Linked DNA regions of Luteitalea sp. TBR-22. The protein of the gene in region 1 interacts with the protein of each later gene in a pairwise test. Links are inferred from orthologs where the notes say so. Each region holds a gene or a part of one and is shown in the gene's direction. Other genes may lie near its edges.

Region 1 (7,644 bases):
ACCGGCACGCCCACCAGCCGATCGAGCACCTTCTGCACCTGCGGACGAATCGTCGCGCGCGCCATCAGAGCCTTGGCGGCGGCGTAGTCGCCCCTGGCCTGCACGGTCATGATCTCGGTGGTGAGGGCCTTCACGGCCTCGCGGATCTTCGTCGGCTCCACCCGGAACGTGCCATCGGGGTTGACGACGAACGCACCGGCGTCCAGCAGGGTGTTCAGCTGGATGGCGATGCCGCGGCCGTGCGCCTCGGTCGTGCCGAACCGGATCGACCGGAACGCCGAGGCCAGGAACGTCGTGTACATCGTGTCGGCCAGCCCCTTGTCGATGACCCCGTCGTCGACCAGCGTCTGCAGCGCCCACAGGCCCGAGATGTCGGCCTTGGCCTCCTCGAGCGTCGAGTAGGTCTCCTTCAGCTGCGAGCGCACGGTGACCTTCTGCCCGCTCACCGTGAGGCTGTTCGGTCCGAGGCCGTGCATCAGCTCGTGCATCAGGATGTGGGTGAAGAACGCGTCGAACTGCACCTTGTCCTGGTCGTCGGTCGCCAGCGCCACCTTCGCGATCGGCTGCAGCACGAGGCGGAACTTCGCCTCCTGCGTGTTCTTCAGCATGGTGCGCTTGGTGCCCTTCTCCTCGACGACCTTCTCGTCGTTGGGCAGGTTGAACGCCGCCGTCTGCACGCCGCGGTTGCCGTCGCCGGCGCTGAACACGACGTTGACGACGCGGATCGGCGACAGCGCTCCGAGCTTCGGGTTGCGCCAGGCCGGGTCGATGGGCAGCCGGTTCTCGAGGCCCTGGAGCTGGCTCGAGAACTTCGCGAGCTTGGCCGTCTCGGCGTCGTCGCGCAGGGTGATGAAGGCCTCGAAGGCGGCCTTGGCGGCGAACCACTCGTCCTCGTAGACCTCGTAGGGGCCGATGGTCGGCTCGATGGAGGCGTCGAGTTCCATCCACGCGACGTCCGACGCGTAGTAGTCGTTGGAGAGCAGCGCGGCGGCGCGGCTCTCGAGGAACTTCTTCAGCGAGGGCTGCGTGGTGGCCTTCGCGGCGGCGCGGAGGTGCCCGGCCATCAGCGCCAGCTCGCCCTGGTATTCCACGGTGTAGGGCACCGTCATGAACTTTCCGTCCGCGCCGCGGCGGATCGTGGTGAAGAAGCCCTGTGCCTGCGCCTTCTCGGCGGCCGACAGGCCGGCGATCCACTGCTCGATGTCGGCCTTGCTGGCGCCGGCCGGGTAGAAGTTCGCGCCGTGCGGCTTCTCGCCGACGCCGTCGATGAAGGGCGCCGCCGCGTCGAGGCGCGACCATGGCCCCTTGTTCAGGAGGAAGTACCGCAGGCGGGCCTGCCCCTCGGGCGTCCGGTCGCCCTGCAACTGCAGGAGCAGGGCCGGGTTGCCGGCATACACCTGCCGCAGGAACAGGCCGTCGACGATGCGGGAGGCTTCGATCAGGTGGCGGAGGGCGGTGCGCTCCGATTCCGGGAGTTTCGACAGGTCGGCGCCGATGTCGGCCGGCGCGAAGCGGGCGGCCATCGCCTGCAGGTCCTGGCGCGCCGGGGCGGCGGGCGCCTGGCCGGACCGGGCTTCCGGCCTCGCCGGGAGGAGGGCCATGCAGGCGGCCAGGGCCAGGACGGCCATCGAAGCGCCGGCACGGACGCCGGCAGGGGGGACGCGACTGGTACCCATCATGCGGCGAATGATAATGTAAAGCGTTGTTCATACCCCGGCGCGGTCCGGAAGCGGACTCTGCCGCGCAGCCCGCCTGGCTACAGGATTCAGAATTCTCATGACCAACGGCCCCCAGGACGTCCAGGACACCACCGCCGCCATCGAGACCCAGGAGTGGATCGACTCGCTCGACTGGGTGATCACGCATGAAGGTCGCGAGCGCGTGGCGCAACTGCTCGACGCGCTCGAGTCGTACGCCCGCCACAAGGGCGTGCCACTTCCGTTCTCGGCGCACACGCCGTACATCAACACGATCTCGCCGGAGCATCAGCAGCCCTTCCCGGGCAGCCGCGAGATCGAGCGCCGCATCAAGAGCCTGGTCCGCTGGAACGCGATGGCCATGGTGGTGCGCGCCAACAAGAACTCGGACGGCATCGGCGGCCACATCTCGACGTTCGCCTCGTCGGCCACGCTGTACGAGGTGGGCTTCAACCACTTCTTCCGCGGCCCGGAGCATCCCGAGGGCGGCGACCTGGTGTTCTTTCAGGGCCATGCCTCGCCCGGCATCTACGCCCGCGCGTTCCTCGAGGGCCGGCTGACGCAGCAGCACCTCGAGAACTTCCGCCGCGAGCTCGCCGAGGGCGGCGGCCTGTCGTCGTACCCGCACCCGTGGCTGATGCCGAATTTCTGGCAGGTGCCGACGGTGTCGATGGGCCTCGGCCCGATCATGGCGATCTACCAGGCGCGCTTCTGGCGGTACCTCGAGCACCGCGGCCTGAAGAAGACCACGAAGAACAAGGTGTGGGCGTTCCTCGGCGACGGCGAGACCGACGAGCCCGAGACGCTCGGCGCGCTGACGCTCGCCTCGCGGGAGAAGCTCGACAACCTGATCTTCGTCATCAACTGCAACCTGCAGCGCCTCGACGGGCCGGTGCGCGGCAACGGCTCGATCATCCAGGAACTCGAGGGCGCGTTCCGCGGCGCTGGCTGGAACGTCATCAAGGTGATCTGGGGCAGCGAGTGGGACGACCTGCTGGCGCGCGACAAGACGGGCCTGCTGGCGCAACGCATGGCCGAGATCGTCGACGGCGAGTACCAGCGCCTGTCGGTCTCCGACGGCGCCTACGTGCGCGAGAAGTTCTTCGGCAAGTACCCGCAGCTGCTCGAGCTGGTCAAGCACCTCTCCGACGACCAGCTGAAGAAGCTGCGCCTCGGCGGCCACGACCCGGAGAAGGTCTACGCGGCCTACAAGCAGGCCACCGAGTCGAGCGGCCGGCCGACCGTGGTGCTGGCGCGCACCATCAAGGGCTACGGCCTCGGCGAATCGGGCGAGGGCAAGAACCCGACGCACCAGCAGAAGAAGCTGAACGAGGAAGAGGTCCTCAGCTTCCGCACGCGCTTCAACATCCCGCTGAGCGACGAGGATGTCGTCAAGATGCCGTTCTACCGCCCGGCGGAGAACAGCACGGAGATGACGTACCTGCAGGAGAAGCGCGCCGCCCTCGGCGGCTACCTGCCGCAGCGCCGCACCGACGCGCCGCGGATCGAGTTCGCCGGCCTCGACGAGAGCTTCGCCGAGTTCCTCAACGGCTCGGACGGCCGCGCCATCTCGACGACGATGGCGTTCGTGCGGATGCTGACCAAGATGCTGCGCGACAAGGAGTTCGGCAAGCTGGTGGTGCCGATCGTCCCCGACGAGGCGCGCACCTTCGGCATGGAGGCGCTGTTCCGGCAGGTCGGCATCTACTCGTCGACGGGCCAGCTGTACGACCCGATCGACAGCGATCAGCTGCTGTACTACAAGGAAGCCAAGGACGGGCAGATCCTCGAGGAAGGCATCACCGAGGCCGGCTCGATGTCGTCGTTCATCGCCGCGGGCACCTCCTACGCGACGCACGGCATCAACGCGATTCCGTTCTACATCTACTACTCGATGTTCGGCTTCCAGCGGGTCGCCGACCTGATCTGGGCCGCCGCCGACATGCGGACGCGCGGCTTCCTGCTGGGCGGCACGGCGGGCCGGACGACGCTGAACGGCGAGGGCCTGCAGCACCAGGACGGCCACAGCCACCTGGTGGCTTCGTCGGTGCCCAACTGCATCGCCTACGACCCGGCGTTCGCCTACGAGATCGCCGTGATCATCAAGGACGGCCTCCGTCGCATGTACCGCGACGACGAGAGCGTCTTCTATTACCTCACCCTGATGAACGGCAACTACGAGATGCCGCCCATGCCCGCCGGCACGGAAGAGGGGATCATCAAGGGCCTGTACAAGTTCAAGGCCTCCGGCCTGAAGAAGGCCAAGGCGCACGCGCAACTGCTCGGCAGCGGCGCGATCCTGCCCGGCGTCATCGACGCGGCCGCGATGCTCGAGAAGTACGGCGTGGCCGCCGACGTGTGGAGCGTCACCAGCTACACCGAACTGCAGCGCGACTGTCTCGCCGTCGATCGGTGGAACATGCTCCACCCGGCCGAGGCGCCGCGCGCGTCCTGGGTCGGCCAGCAGTTGGCCGGCGCCCCGGGCGTAGTGGTGGCCGCCTCCGACTACGTGAAGCTGATGCCGGCCGGCATCGACCATCACGTCTCGCAGCCGATGGCGCTGCTCGGCACCGACGGCTTCGGCCGCAGCGAGAGCCGCGAGGCGTTGCGCGACCACTTCGAGGTCGACGCGCGGCACGTCGTCGCGGCGACCCTGTCGCTGCTCGCGCGCGAGAAGCAGATCGACGTCAAGGTGGCGCAGGCCGCCTTCAAGGATCTCGGCATCAACCCCGAGAAGGCCAACCCCGCGCACGCGTAATCAAGGCATCGCAACGCTCATGGCAAACCAATTCACGCTGCCCTCGCTCGGCGACAACGTCAAGGCGGGGGATGTGCTCCGGGTGCTGGTCAAGGCCGGCGACGTGGTGGCTGTCGACCAGGCGGTGCTCGAGCTCGAGACCGACAAGGCGACGGTCGAAGTGCCCTCGACGATTGCCGGCACCGTGGCCGAGGTCAAGGTCAAGGAAGGCGATCGCATCGACGTGGGGCAGGTGATCTTCACGGTGAGCGGCGAGGCATCGGCGGCCCCGACCGGGGCCGCGCAGGTGCAGAAGGCCGCCGCGGCCGCCGTCGACCAACAGGACAAGGCCGAGCCGGTGCCCACGGCGCCGCCCGCGCCGGCCCCGACCGGCGGCGCTCGCATCGAGGTGACGGTGCCGTCGCTCGGCGAGAACGTCAAGGGCGGCGACGTCCTGAAGGTACTCGTCAAGGTCGGCGACTCGGTCTCGCAGGATCAGGGGATCCTCGAACTCGAGACCGACAAGGCGACCGTCGAAGTGCCGTCGCCGTCGGCCGGGACGGTCAAGGAAGTCGCGGTGAAGGACGGCGACAAGGTCGCCGTCGGGCAGGTGGTGCTCGTGCTCGACGGTGCGGCGCAGACCGCGTCGGCGCCGCCGGCCACGGTGGCCGCCGTGCAGCCGACGGTGCCGGAACTGCGCGCCGAGCGCGGGTTGCCGATGGCCCCCGTTCCCGGCCACGTGTCGGTGGCGACGCGCGGCCCGGCCGCGCCGCTCCCCGACGGCTCGGTCGCGCCGCCACGGCCCAACGTGCCGGCCTCGCCGGCGGTGCGTCGCCTCGCCCGGGAACTCGGCCTCGACATCGCCGACGTGCCCGGCAGCGGTCCCGGCGGGCGCATCAGCGACGCCGACGTGCGCGCCCACGCCAAGAACGTCATCACCGGCAAGGTGGCCGGTCCGGCCGGTCAGGCCGGCGCGGCGGCCGCGGGCTTCGCGTCAGAGCCGCTGCCGGACTTCAGCCAGTTCGGCGCCGTGGAGCGCAAGCCGATGCGCGGCATCCGCCGCAAGACGGCCGAGCACATGGTCGCCAGCTGGCACACCATCCCGCACGTCACCCAGTGCGAGAAGGTCGACATCACGGCGCTCGAGCAGCTGCGCAAGCAGTTTGCCAAGCGCGTCGAGGCCGGCGGCGGCAAGCTCACCGTCACGTCGATCATCACCAAGGTGATCGCGGTGGCGATGCGCAAGTTCCCGCAGTTCAACGCCTCGGTCGACCTCGCGAAGGAAGAGGTCGTCTACAAGTCGTACCTGAACATCGGCATCGCCGTCGACACCGAGCGCGGCCTGCTCGTGCCGGTGCTCAAGGACGTCGATCAGAAGTCGATCACGCAGATCTCGGCCGAGATCGCGCAGCTGGCCGAGAAGGCCCGCGCCGGCAAGCTGTCGCTGGAGGAGATGTCGGGCGGCTGCTTCACGATCACCAACCTCGGCGGCATCGGCGGCACGCACTTCACGCCGATCGTCAACCACCCCGAGGTGGCGATCATGGGCATGTCGCGATCGGCGATGGAGCCGGTGTGGAACGGCGAGAGCTTCGAGCCGCGACTCATGCTGCCGCTGTCGCTCTCGTACGACCACCGCGTCATCGACGGCGCCGATGCGATGCGCTTCCTCCGCTTCGTGGCCGAGGCGCTCGAGCAGCCGTTCTTGTTGGCACTCTAGAGGCTCACGGCTCAAGGCTCAGGGCTCAAACGAACAGGCTCGAGGCTCACGGCTCAGGGCTCAGAAAGATTGCTCGTGGCTCAGGACGCGGCGGCGACATCGTCCGCGGTGAGGCCCGAGGCTCGGGATGCTCTCCGAGCCTCGAGCCCTGAGCCTCGAGCCAGAGGGATTCCAATGGCAGACCCCACTCCACTCGTCGTCCTGGGCGCCGGCCCCGGCGGTCACGCCGCGGCGTTCCTGGCCGCCGATCTCGGCATGCCGGTCATCCTCGTCGACGAGGAGGCCAATCCCGGTGGCGTGTGCACCTACCGCGGCTGCATCCCGTCCAAGGCGCTGCTGCACGTCGCCAAGCTGCTCGAGGAGACCAAGCACGCCTCCAACTGGGGCATCGACTTCGGCCCGCCGACCATCGACGTCGCGCGCCTGCGCAACTTCAAGCAGGGCGTCGTCGACCGGCTCACGGGCGGCCTCGGTCAACTGACGCGCCAGCGCAAGATCACCTACCTGCAGGGGCGCGGCAGCTTCGTCGATGCGCACACGCTCAAGGTGGCGCTGACGGCGGGCGGCGAGCAGGTCGTCAGGTTCGAGAAGCTGATCATCGCCACCGGATCGCGCCCGGCCACGCTGCCCAACGTCAACGTCAGCAAGGAGCGGTTGCTCGACTCGACCGGCGCGCTCGAGCTGTCGCAGATCCCGAAGCGGTTGCTGGTCATCGGCGGCGGCTACATCGGCCTCGAACTCGGCAGCGTGTACGCGGCACTCGGCAGCGAGGTGTCGGTGGTCGAGATGATCGACCGCCTGCTCCCCGGTGCCGACAAGGACCTGGTGAACGTGCTCGCCAAGCGGATCCGCAAGATCTGCAAGCAGGTGCTCACGAGCACCAAGGTCGCCAACATGGAGGAGAAGGCCGACGGCGTGCACGTCACCTTCGAGGGCGAGCTCGAACAGAAGACGCAGGTGTTCGACCAGATCCTCGTGTCGATCGGGCGTCGGCCGAACGGGCACATCCCGGGCATCGAGACGACCGGCGTCGAGGTCACGGCACGCGGCTTCATCACCGTCGACCCCCAGCGCCGCACGACGGTGCCGCACATCTACGCCATCGGTGACGTCGCCGGCGACCCGATGCTGGCGCACAAGGCGACCTACGACGCCAAGATCGCCGTCGAGCACATCGCGGGGCACAAGGTCGCGTTCGAGCCGGCCGCGATCCCGGCGGTGGTGTTCACCGACCCCGAACTCGCCTGGTGTGGCCTCACGGAAGCCGAGGCACAGGAGCGCGGCATCGCCGTCGAGGTCGCGAAGTTCCCGTGGGGCGCGTCGGGGCGGGCGACGACCGTCGATCGCAACGACGGTCTGACCAAGTTGATCATCGAGCCGAAGACCGAGCGCGTGCTCGGCGTCGGCATCGTCGGCGTCAACGCCGGCGAGATGATCGCCGAGGGCGTGCTGGCGGTGGAGATGGCCGCGACCGCGAGCGATCTCAAGAT
Region 2 (7,260 bases), 900 kb from region 1 along the record:
TTCAGCTTCGCGTACTCGCTCAACCCGGAGACGGCCATCCGCGGCGGCGTCGGCCTGTTCTACGACAAGCCCGAAGGCAACGTCGTGTTCTCGCAGCTGAACCTGCCGCCGGTGCTCGCCAACACGGTGTACGAGAACTTCAACATCGCCAACCCGTCGAGCGGCGCGGCCGGCGCGGTGGGCGCGGTGGGCACGATCAACGCGATCGACCCCAACATGAAGCTGCCGTACCAGACCAACTACAGCATCGGCGTGCAGCGCCAGTTCGGGCGAGGCTACTTCGCCGAGGCCACGTACGTCGGCAACACGGGCCGCAGCCTGATCCGCCAGCCCGACATCAACCGCGCCAGCTTCGACGCCCTGCGCGCCAACGCCGCGCTGCCCGCCGCCGAGCGCGTCTCGGAGAATTTCCTGCGGCCCTACAAGGGCTACTCGTCGATCCGGATGCGCGTCAGCGACGCGAGCTCGCAGTACCACTCGATGCAGTTGTACGGCGCCAAGCGCAGCGGCGACTTCCAGTTCACCATCTCGTACACGCTCGGTCGCGTGCTCACCAACGCCAGCGGCAACGGCGACAACGACACGGTCGACGGCGCCAACGACCTGGACTTCTTCTACGGCCCGGCGACGTTCGACCGTCGTCACGCGTTCATCAACACGCTGACCTACCGCATTCCGTGGCTGCGTGATCGCGGCGGCGTCCTCGAGGCGGTCCTCGGCGGCTGGGAGGCCAGCAGCAAGTACCGGTGGCAGTCGGGCCAGTACCTGACGCCGGTCGGCAACTCGTCGATCGGCAGCCGCCGCGCCGAGTACGTCGGCGGCGAGGTGGACATCGACGGCGACGAGAGCCGCTGGTTCAACACGTCGGCCTTCGCCAACCCGCCCGAGGATCGGCGCGGCTCGGCGACCGTGGGCCAGATCGAGGGCCCGGCGTTCTCGCAGATGGACATCTCGCTGCGCAAGAACTTCCGGTTCGGCGGCCGCTACAACCTGACGCCGATCTTCGACTGCTTCAACCTGTTCAACACGGTGAACCTGCAGAACCCCAACGTGAACGCCAACGACGTCGCGTTCGGCACCATCACCGGCGCGCAGCCGCCGCGCCAGTTCCAGTTCGGCGTCCGGTTCGACTTCTGACGTCGTTCCTTCGGCCGGCCCGGGGCACCCCGGGTCGGCCGGTTCGTTCCGTGCGGCCATCGATTGGCTGGCGGAACGCCGGGCCGCGCGGTAGTCTGGCCTGCGTCACACGCCAATGGGCCAGCCCACCGCATCGCCTGATGCCTCATCGTCGCGCCCTGGCCGCTCGCCCCTGATCGCGCCCGCCCTTCAGGCGGTTGCCGCCATCGGCATGCTCGTCGCCGTCCTCACCTGGGCCACCGGCGGCTTCCAGACCTCGCTGGCCGGGCTCCGCCTCTCGTCATCGCACGTCCTGCGCCCGTTCGTCCTCGCGAGCCTCGCGTGGCTGGCCGGCCGCGCCCTCTCCGGCAGGGCGGCCCTCCCGTGGCCGGGCGCCGCCCGTCCCTGGCTGGTCGTCGCCCTCGCGGCGCAGGTCGCGTTCGTCGGCGTGCACCTGGCTCCGTACGCTGCGGCAGCCGACATGTACGGCTACGTGCAGCAGGCGTTCGACTGGCGCGCCGGCTCGCTGGTGCATCCCGAGTGGGTGACCGGACTCGGCGATCTGTATGCCGGCGCTGCCGTGCCCCTGGGCTATGTCTTCCGCTCGGCGCCGGTCCCCGCAGCCGTCGCGTTGTATCCGCCGGGCACGTCCCTGCACATGGCGCTGGCGAGCCTGGCGCATCCCTGGGCGATGTACCTCGTCTCGCCGCTGGCGGCCCTCGCGATGGTCTGGGGCACCTGGGCGCTCGGCCGACAACTCGGCGACGAGCGCACGGGGCCGGTGGCCGCACTGCTGGTCGCCACCTGCCCCATCGTCCTGGCCCAGGCGATCGTGCCGATGAGCGACACCCTGGCCGCGGCGTACTGGACGGGCAGTTTCGTGTGCGCCGGTCGCGGGCCTGCCGGGCGTCGATGGGTCGCCGCGCTGCTGGCAGGGGCCCTGGCAGGCGCGGCCATCCTGGTGCGACCCAACCTCGCTCCTCTGGCCGCAGCCATCGCCTTGCGGGCCGTGCAGGTGCAGGGCTGGCGCGTCGCGAGCCTCGCCGTCACCGCGATGCTGCCCGCCGTCGGGTGGCTCGCCTGGCACCAGGCGACCCTCTATGGGGCGCCACTGGCCACAGGCTACGGCGCGCCCGGCCAACTGTTCTCGGTCGCACACGTGCCGACCAACCTTGCGCGCTACACCATGTGGCTGTGGCAGGCGCTGTCGCCGGTGACCGTCCTGGGCGGCGTCGCCTGGCTCGTCGGTCTGGTCCGCACCTCCCGCGTGCCCGCGGCGGTGGTGCTGCTTGCCGGCACCACGGTCGGGCTGTACCTCGTGTACCTGCCGTGGCCTCACTGGACGTTTGCCCGCTTCCTGCTTCCTGCCCTGCCCGTGCTGGTGGTGGGCGCGGTGATCACGTGGTCGGCGCTGACGGCGGCGCGGCCGTTGGTCTTCGCAGGGCTCGTGCTCATCGCCCTGGGCTGGCAACTGCACTTCACGGAGCGATCGGAGCTGCGGCACACGCGCACGGCGATGTCGCGGTTCGCCGAGTTGCCGGACCGGTTGAAGGCGGCCGGCCTCGACGGCGCGTTCGCCGCCACCCGACTCCACAGCGGCAGCCTCAGGTTCTACGGCGGACCACGCACGGTGCGCTGGGATCTCATCTCGCGCGACGAGCTCGCTGCCGCGGCGCGCGCCGCGCGTGCGCAGGGGCGCAGGGCACTGCTCATCGACGACTCGGATGACCGCGACGCCTTCGAGGCGGCGTTCGGCCCGCTCACGTGCTGGGTGGATCCGGCAGCGCCACTGCTGACGCTCGAACGGCACGCGCAGGTACGTGTGTTCGCCCTGCAGCCGTCCTGCTGACGCCTGCTACCATCCTTGGCGTGCCCCGCCGCGCGGCCCCCGCCTCCCCGACACCTGCTGCCGAGTCCGTACCGTTCGTGGACGCGCGAGCCGTCCTCGAGCGCTTGTTGCGGCACTACCCGGCTCCCGACACGGAACTGGCGTACCGCAACGCCTTCGAACTGCTCATCGCCACCGTCCTCTCGGCACAGTCCACCGACAGGCGCGTCAACGAGACGACGCCGGCGCTGTTTGCCCGCTACCCCGACGCGCCTGCCCTCGCTGCCGCCGACCCGGCCGACGTCGAGCCGCTGATCCACGCCACCGGCTTCTTCCGGGTCAAGGCCAAGGCGATCATCACGCTGTCGCAACGCCTCGTCGCCGAGCATGCGGGCGACGTGCCGGCCGACATGGCTGCCCTCACGGCGCTGCCCGGCGTCGGTCGCAAGACCGCCAACGTCGTTCTCGGGCACGCCCTGGGCGTCCCGGGATTGCCGGTGGACCGGCATGTGCTGCGCGTGGCCGAACGCATCGGCCTCACGCACGAGACGACGCCGGAGGGTGTCGAGCGCGACCTGTGTGCGGCGCTGCCGCCCGCCGACTGGACGCGCCTGTCCGACGGCCTCATCCTCCACGGTCGGCGCGTGTGTCGGCCCAAGCCGCAGTGCGACGCGTGCGAGGTTGCCGACGTATGCCGGTATCCGTTCAAGGTGGGCGGACTGCGGCCGCTCGACCTCGTGGCGCCGGTGAAGAAGCGCGCCAGGGCGGCAGCATCCGGGAACATCGCTGACCGTCGACCTGGAAGGTCGACGGCCACGAACCCACAACCTCCGAAGGCCGAAGGCCGCATGACGAAGGCCGTCCCCAAGGCCGTCCCGCCGCCCGTCAAGGCGAAGCCGGCGAAGGGCGGTGCCCGATGACCCGCGACGAGTTCGCCAGCCTGATCGAGGAGGCCCTCGCGTTGATCCCGCCGGACTTCCGAGACGCGATGCGCAACATCGCGATCATCGTCGAGGATCATCCGCCGCAGGAGATCCTCCACGAGATGGAGATCGAGCCGCCCGACACGCTCTACGGGCTGTACCTCGGCACGCCGATCACCGAGCGCCAGTGGGGCGACGGCAATCGCGAACCCGACCAGATCGTGCTGTACCAGGGGCCGCACGAGGAGGACGCCGTCAACGAGGACGACCTGGTCGCGATGGTCGCCGAGACCCTCATCCACGAGGTCGGCCACTACTTCGGCATGTCCGAAGAGGAGATCATGGAGGTCGAGGAGAAGTTCTGGGCGGAGCAGGACGGGGGCGGCGACTAGTGCAGGCCCGCAAGCGCTTCGGCCAGCACTTCCTCGAGCCGGCCTGGATCGCCAAGATCGTCGCGGCCGTCGCGCCGAAGGCCGGGGAGGTGTTCCTCGAGGTCGGCCCGGGCCGCGGCCAGTTGACCGAGCCGATCGCGCGCACCGGCGCCGTGGTGCATGCGGTCGAGATCGACCGCGACCTCGTCGCCGCGTTACGGGCGCGAGCCATCCCGGGCGTCCACGTGCACGAGGGAGACTTCCTCGACGTGCCGCCGGAGGTCTGGTTCGCGGGGGAACGTCCGTACCGGATGGCCGCCAACCTCCCCTACAACGTCTCGACGCCCATCCTCGGCCGCCTGCTCCGCCATGCCCGCGCCGGCCGGCTCGCCGACGCGTTCCTGATGCTGCAGAAGGAGGTCGCCGACCGACTGGTGGCCGTCCCTGGGACGCGCGACTACGGGCCGCTGGCCATCGCCATGGCTCAGCAGGCCGACGTCAGCCGCGTGCTCGTGCTGCCGCCCGGCGCCTTCCGGCCGCCGCCGAAGGTCCACTCCGCGGTGGTGCGGATGGTCTTCAGGCCCGACCGCGTCCCCGTCGCCGATCCGGCGCGCCTCGACGCGCTCGTCCGCCACGTGTTCACGCAGCGCCGCAAGATGCTCTCGAGCAGCCTCGGGGCGTTGGCGCGGGGCGAGGGCGCCGACGCGGGCGCGTGGTTGCGCGCCACCGACATCGACGGCACGCGCCGCCCCGAGACACTGACGCTCGAGGAATTCGCCCGCCTGGCCGACGCGTCCCGGGCGTTGTAGGCGTCGACCTGCCCGTCGCGCAAGCGCGACGGCTACACCATGGGTAGGGCGGCGTGTCCCCCTGGATGTAGGCGTCGGCCTTGGCCGACGCGCCCATTCAACTGTGCTATCTTCTTGCACGTTGTAGGACTTAGCGGTTTCAGCCCAACCCAGTGGGTCTGATTCCAGAGCGCCGGTCCTGGCTCCCGCCAGTCCCCCGGCTGTCCGTGTCCGCTGGCCCGGTCCCCCACCTTCGACCGGTGCACGTGGCGCAGCGCGTGTGAGTTCCGGACGCGGCATGTCGCTGCGATCGGACGTGCTGTCGGCTCACGCCGACGCTCTGGTGATTCGACGCGAGATGACCGTACCCGAGGCGCAGGCCCTGCCTGTCGACGTGGTGCCCCTTGGCGGGCTCCGCGAGTTCGGCATGAACACGATGGCGATCACGTGTGGCGAGACCACCATCGTGATCGACGCCGGGGTCATGTTCGCCGAGCCGGACCTGCCCGGCGTGGACCTCGTGGTCCCCGACCTGGCGTACCTCGAGGGCCTCGGCCGCAAGGTCGACGCCGTGTTCCTCACGCACGGCCACGAGGATCACATCGGCGGGCTGCCCTACCTCATGCCGCTGGTCGCCGGCCCCGTGTACGGGTCGAAGCTGGCCCTGGCGCTGGTCGAGCACCGCCTCGAGCAGCACGCCATCGACGTGCGCGACCGGCTCAAGCCCGTCGCCCCCGGGGATCGCGTCCAGGTCGGCCCGTTCACCATCGAGTGCCTGCGCGTCACGCACAGCATGCCCGACTGCCTGGCGCTGGCGATCCACACGCCGCAGGGCGTGCTCGTGCACACCGGCGACTTCAAGATCGACCACACGCCGCTCGACGGCGATCGCACCGACCTGCCGCGACTGGCCGAACTCGGCCAGCAGGGCGTGCTCGCGCTGTTTGCCGACTCGACCAATGTCGATCGCCCCGGCGTTGCCGGCTCGGAACGCGACGTGATCGACGGCTTCGAGGAGATCTTCACCTCGACCGCCGGAAAGATCGTCGTCGCGATGTTCGCCTCGAGCATCCACCGGATGCAGGTGATCGTCGACCTCGCCGCGCAGTTCGACCGGCACGTGGCCTTCGTCGGCCGCGGCATGATCGACAACTCCGAGACCGCGCAGCGCCTCGGCTACCTGCGCATCCCGCAGGGCGTCGCCATCCGCGACTCCGAGGTGCGCGACTTCCCCGCCAGCGACGTCGTGTGCATCACCACCGGCACGCAGGGCGAGCCGGCCGCGGCGTTGTCGCGCATCGCCATCGACGACCACCGCTTCGTGAAGGTCGATGACGACGACGTGGTGGTGTTCTCGGCGCGGGCGATTCCGGGCAACGAGCGCGCCATCGGCCGCGTCATGAACCACCTGGCGGTGCGCGGCGCCGACGTGATCTACGAGGGCCAGAAGCACGTCCACGTGTCGGGCCACGGCCACGTCGAGGAGCTGAAGCTGATGCACTCGCTGGTGCGGCCGAAGTACTTCGTGCCGATCCACGGGGAGTACCGTCAACTGGCGCGGCACGCGCGCGTCGCGCAGGCGGTGTCGCGCACCACCGACGTGATGGTGATCGACAACGGCGACGTGCTGCGCTTCGACCGCGAGGGCGCCACCGTCGCCGGGCGGGCCGAGGTCGGCCGGCGCCTGATCGACGGCACGCGCACCGGCGAGGTCGCCGACGAGGTGCTGCGCGATCGCCGGCACCTGGCCGGCGACGGGCTGATCGTGCCGATGCTCGCCGTCAACATGCAGACGGGCGCGCTGCAGGGCACGCCGGAGATCATCACGCGCGGCTTCGTGGTGGACGAGTCCTCCGAGCAGTTGCTGCGTGACGCGACGACGATGATCCGCGACGCCGTGCTGGCGGCCTCGGTCGAGGAACGGACGGACGTGGGGTTGCTGCGGGAGCGCGTGCGCGCGGAACTGCAGCGGGTGATGCGGCGCAAGGCGGGGCGACGCCCGCTGATCGTGCCGGTGGTGATGGAGATCTGATGTCGGCATCCGTGATGTCGCGACGCGCGAGCGAGGCGCTGGGCGTGGCGCTGTTCTTCGGCGCCCTGCTCTGGTTCGTGGCCCTGGTGAGCTACACGCCGGGCGATCCAGCCTGGTTCTTCTACGCCGGCCCGCCCAAGCAGGCCGCCAACTTCGCCGGCAGCTTCGGCGCCTTCGTGGCCGAGTCGTCGTTCCAGTTGCT

What was found.
Region 2: the proteins of aceE (region 1) and nth interact in binary tests that used the Escherichia coli proteins (3 or more experiments, as listed by UniProt). The link is inferred for Luteitalea sp. TBR-22 from one-to-one orthologs.

What each region holds. Positions count from the first base shown.
Region 1 is NZ_AP024452.1:4,280,268-4,287,911, reverse strand. Bases 1,412-4,655 are described here. They hold aceE (pyruvate dehydrogenase (acetyl-transferring), homodimeric type), read left to right. Parts: upstream 1,412-1,776; coding sequence 1,777-4,455; downstream 4,456-4,655. Other genes in these bases: TBR22_RS17975 (dihydrolipoyllysine-residue acetyltransferase), read left to right, coding at 4,475-4,655; TBR22_RS17985 (hypothetical protein), read right to left, coding at 1,412-1,679. In the rest of the region: more of TBR22_RS17985, read right to left, coding at 1-1,411; more of TBR22_RS17975, read left to right, coding at 4,656-6,154; lpdA (dihydrolipoyl dehydrogenase), read left to right, coding at 6,329-7,644. UniProt on the Escherichia coli protein: Component of the pyruvate dehydrogenase (PDH) complex, that catalyzes the overall conversion of pyruvate to acetyl-CoA and CO(2).
Region 2 is NZ_AP024452.1:3,378,840-3,386,099, forward strand. What follows is about bases 2,065-4,924. They hold nth (endonuclease III), read left to right. Parts: upstream 2,065-2,985; coding sequence 2,986-3,864; downstream 3,865-4,924. Other genes in these bases: TBR22_RS13980 (glycosyltransferase family 39 protein), read left to right, coding at 2,065-2,965; TBR22_RS13990 (metallopeptidase family protein), read left to right, coding at 3,861-4,259; rsmA (16S rRNA (adenine(1518)-N(6)/adenine(1519)-N(6))-dimethyltransferase RsmA), read left to right, coding at 4,259-4,924. Outside these bases: TBR22_RS13975 (carboxypeptidase-like regulatory domain-containing protein), read left to right, coding at 1-1,137; more of TBR22_RS13980, read left to right, coding at 1,253-2,064; more of rsmA, read left to right, coding at 4,925-5,047; TBR22_RS14000 (ribonuclease J), read left to right, coding at 5,325-7,058; TBR22_RS14005 (DNA translocase FtsK), read left to right, coding at 7,058-7,260. UniProt on the Escherichia coli protein: DNA repair enzyme that has both DNA N-glycosylase activity and AP-lyase activity. The DNA N-glycosylase activity releases various damaged pyrimidines from DNA by cleaving the N-glycosidic bond, leaving an AP (apurinic/apyrimidinic) site.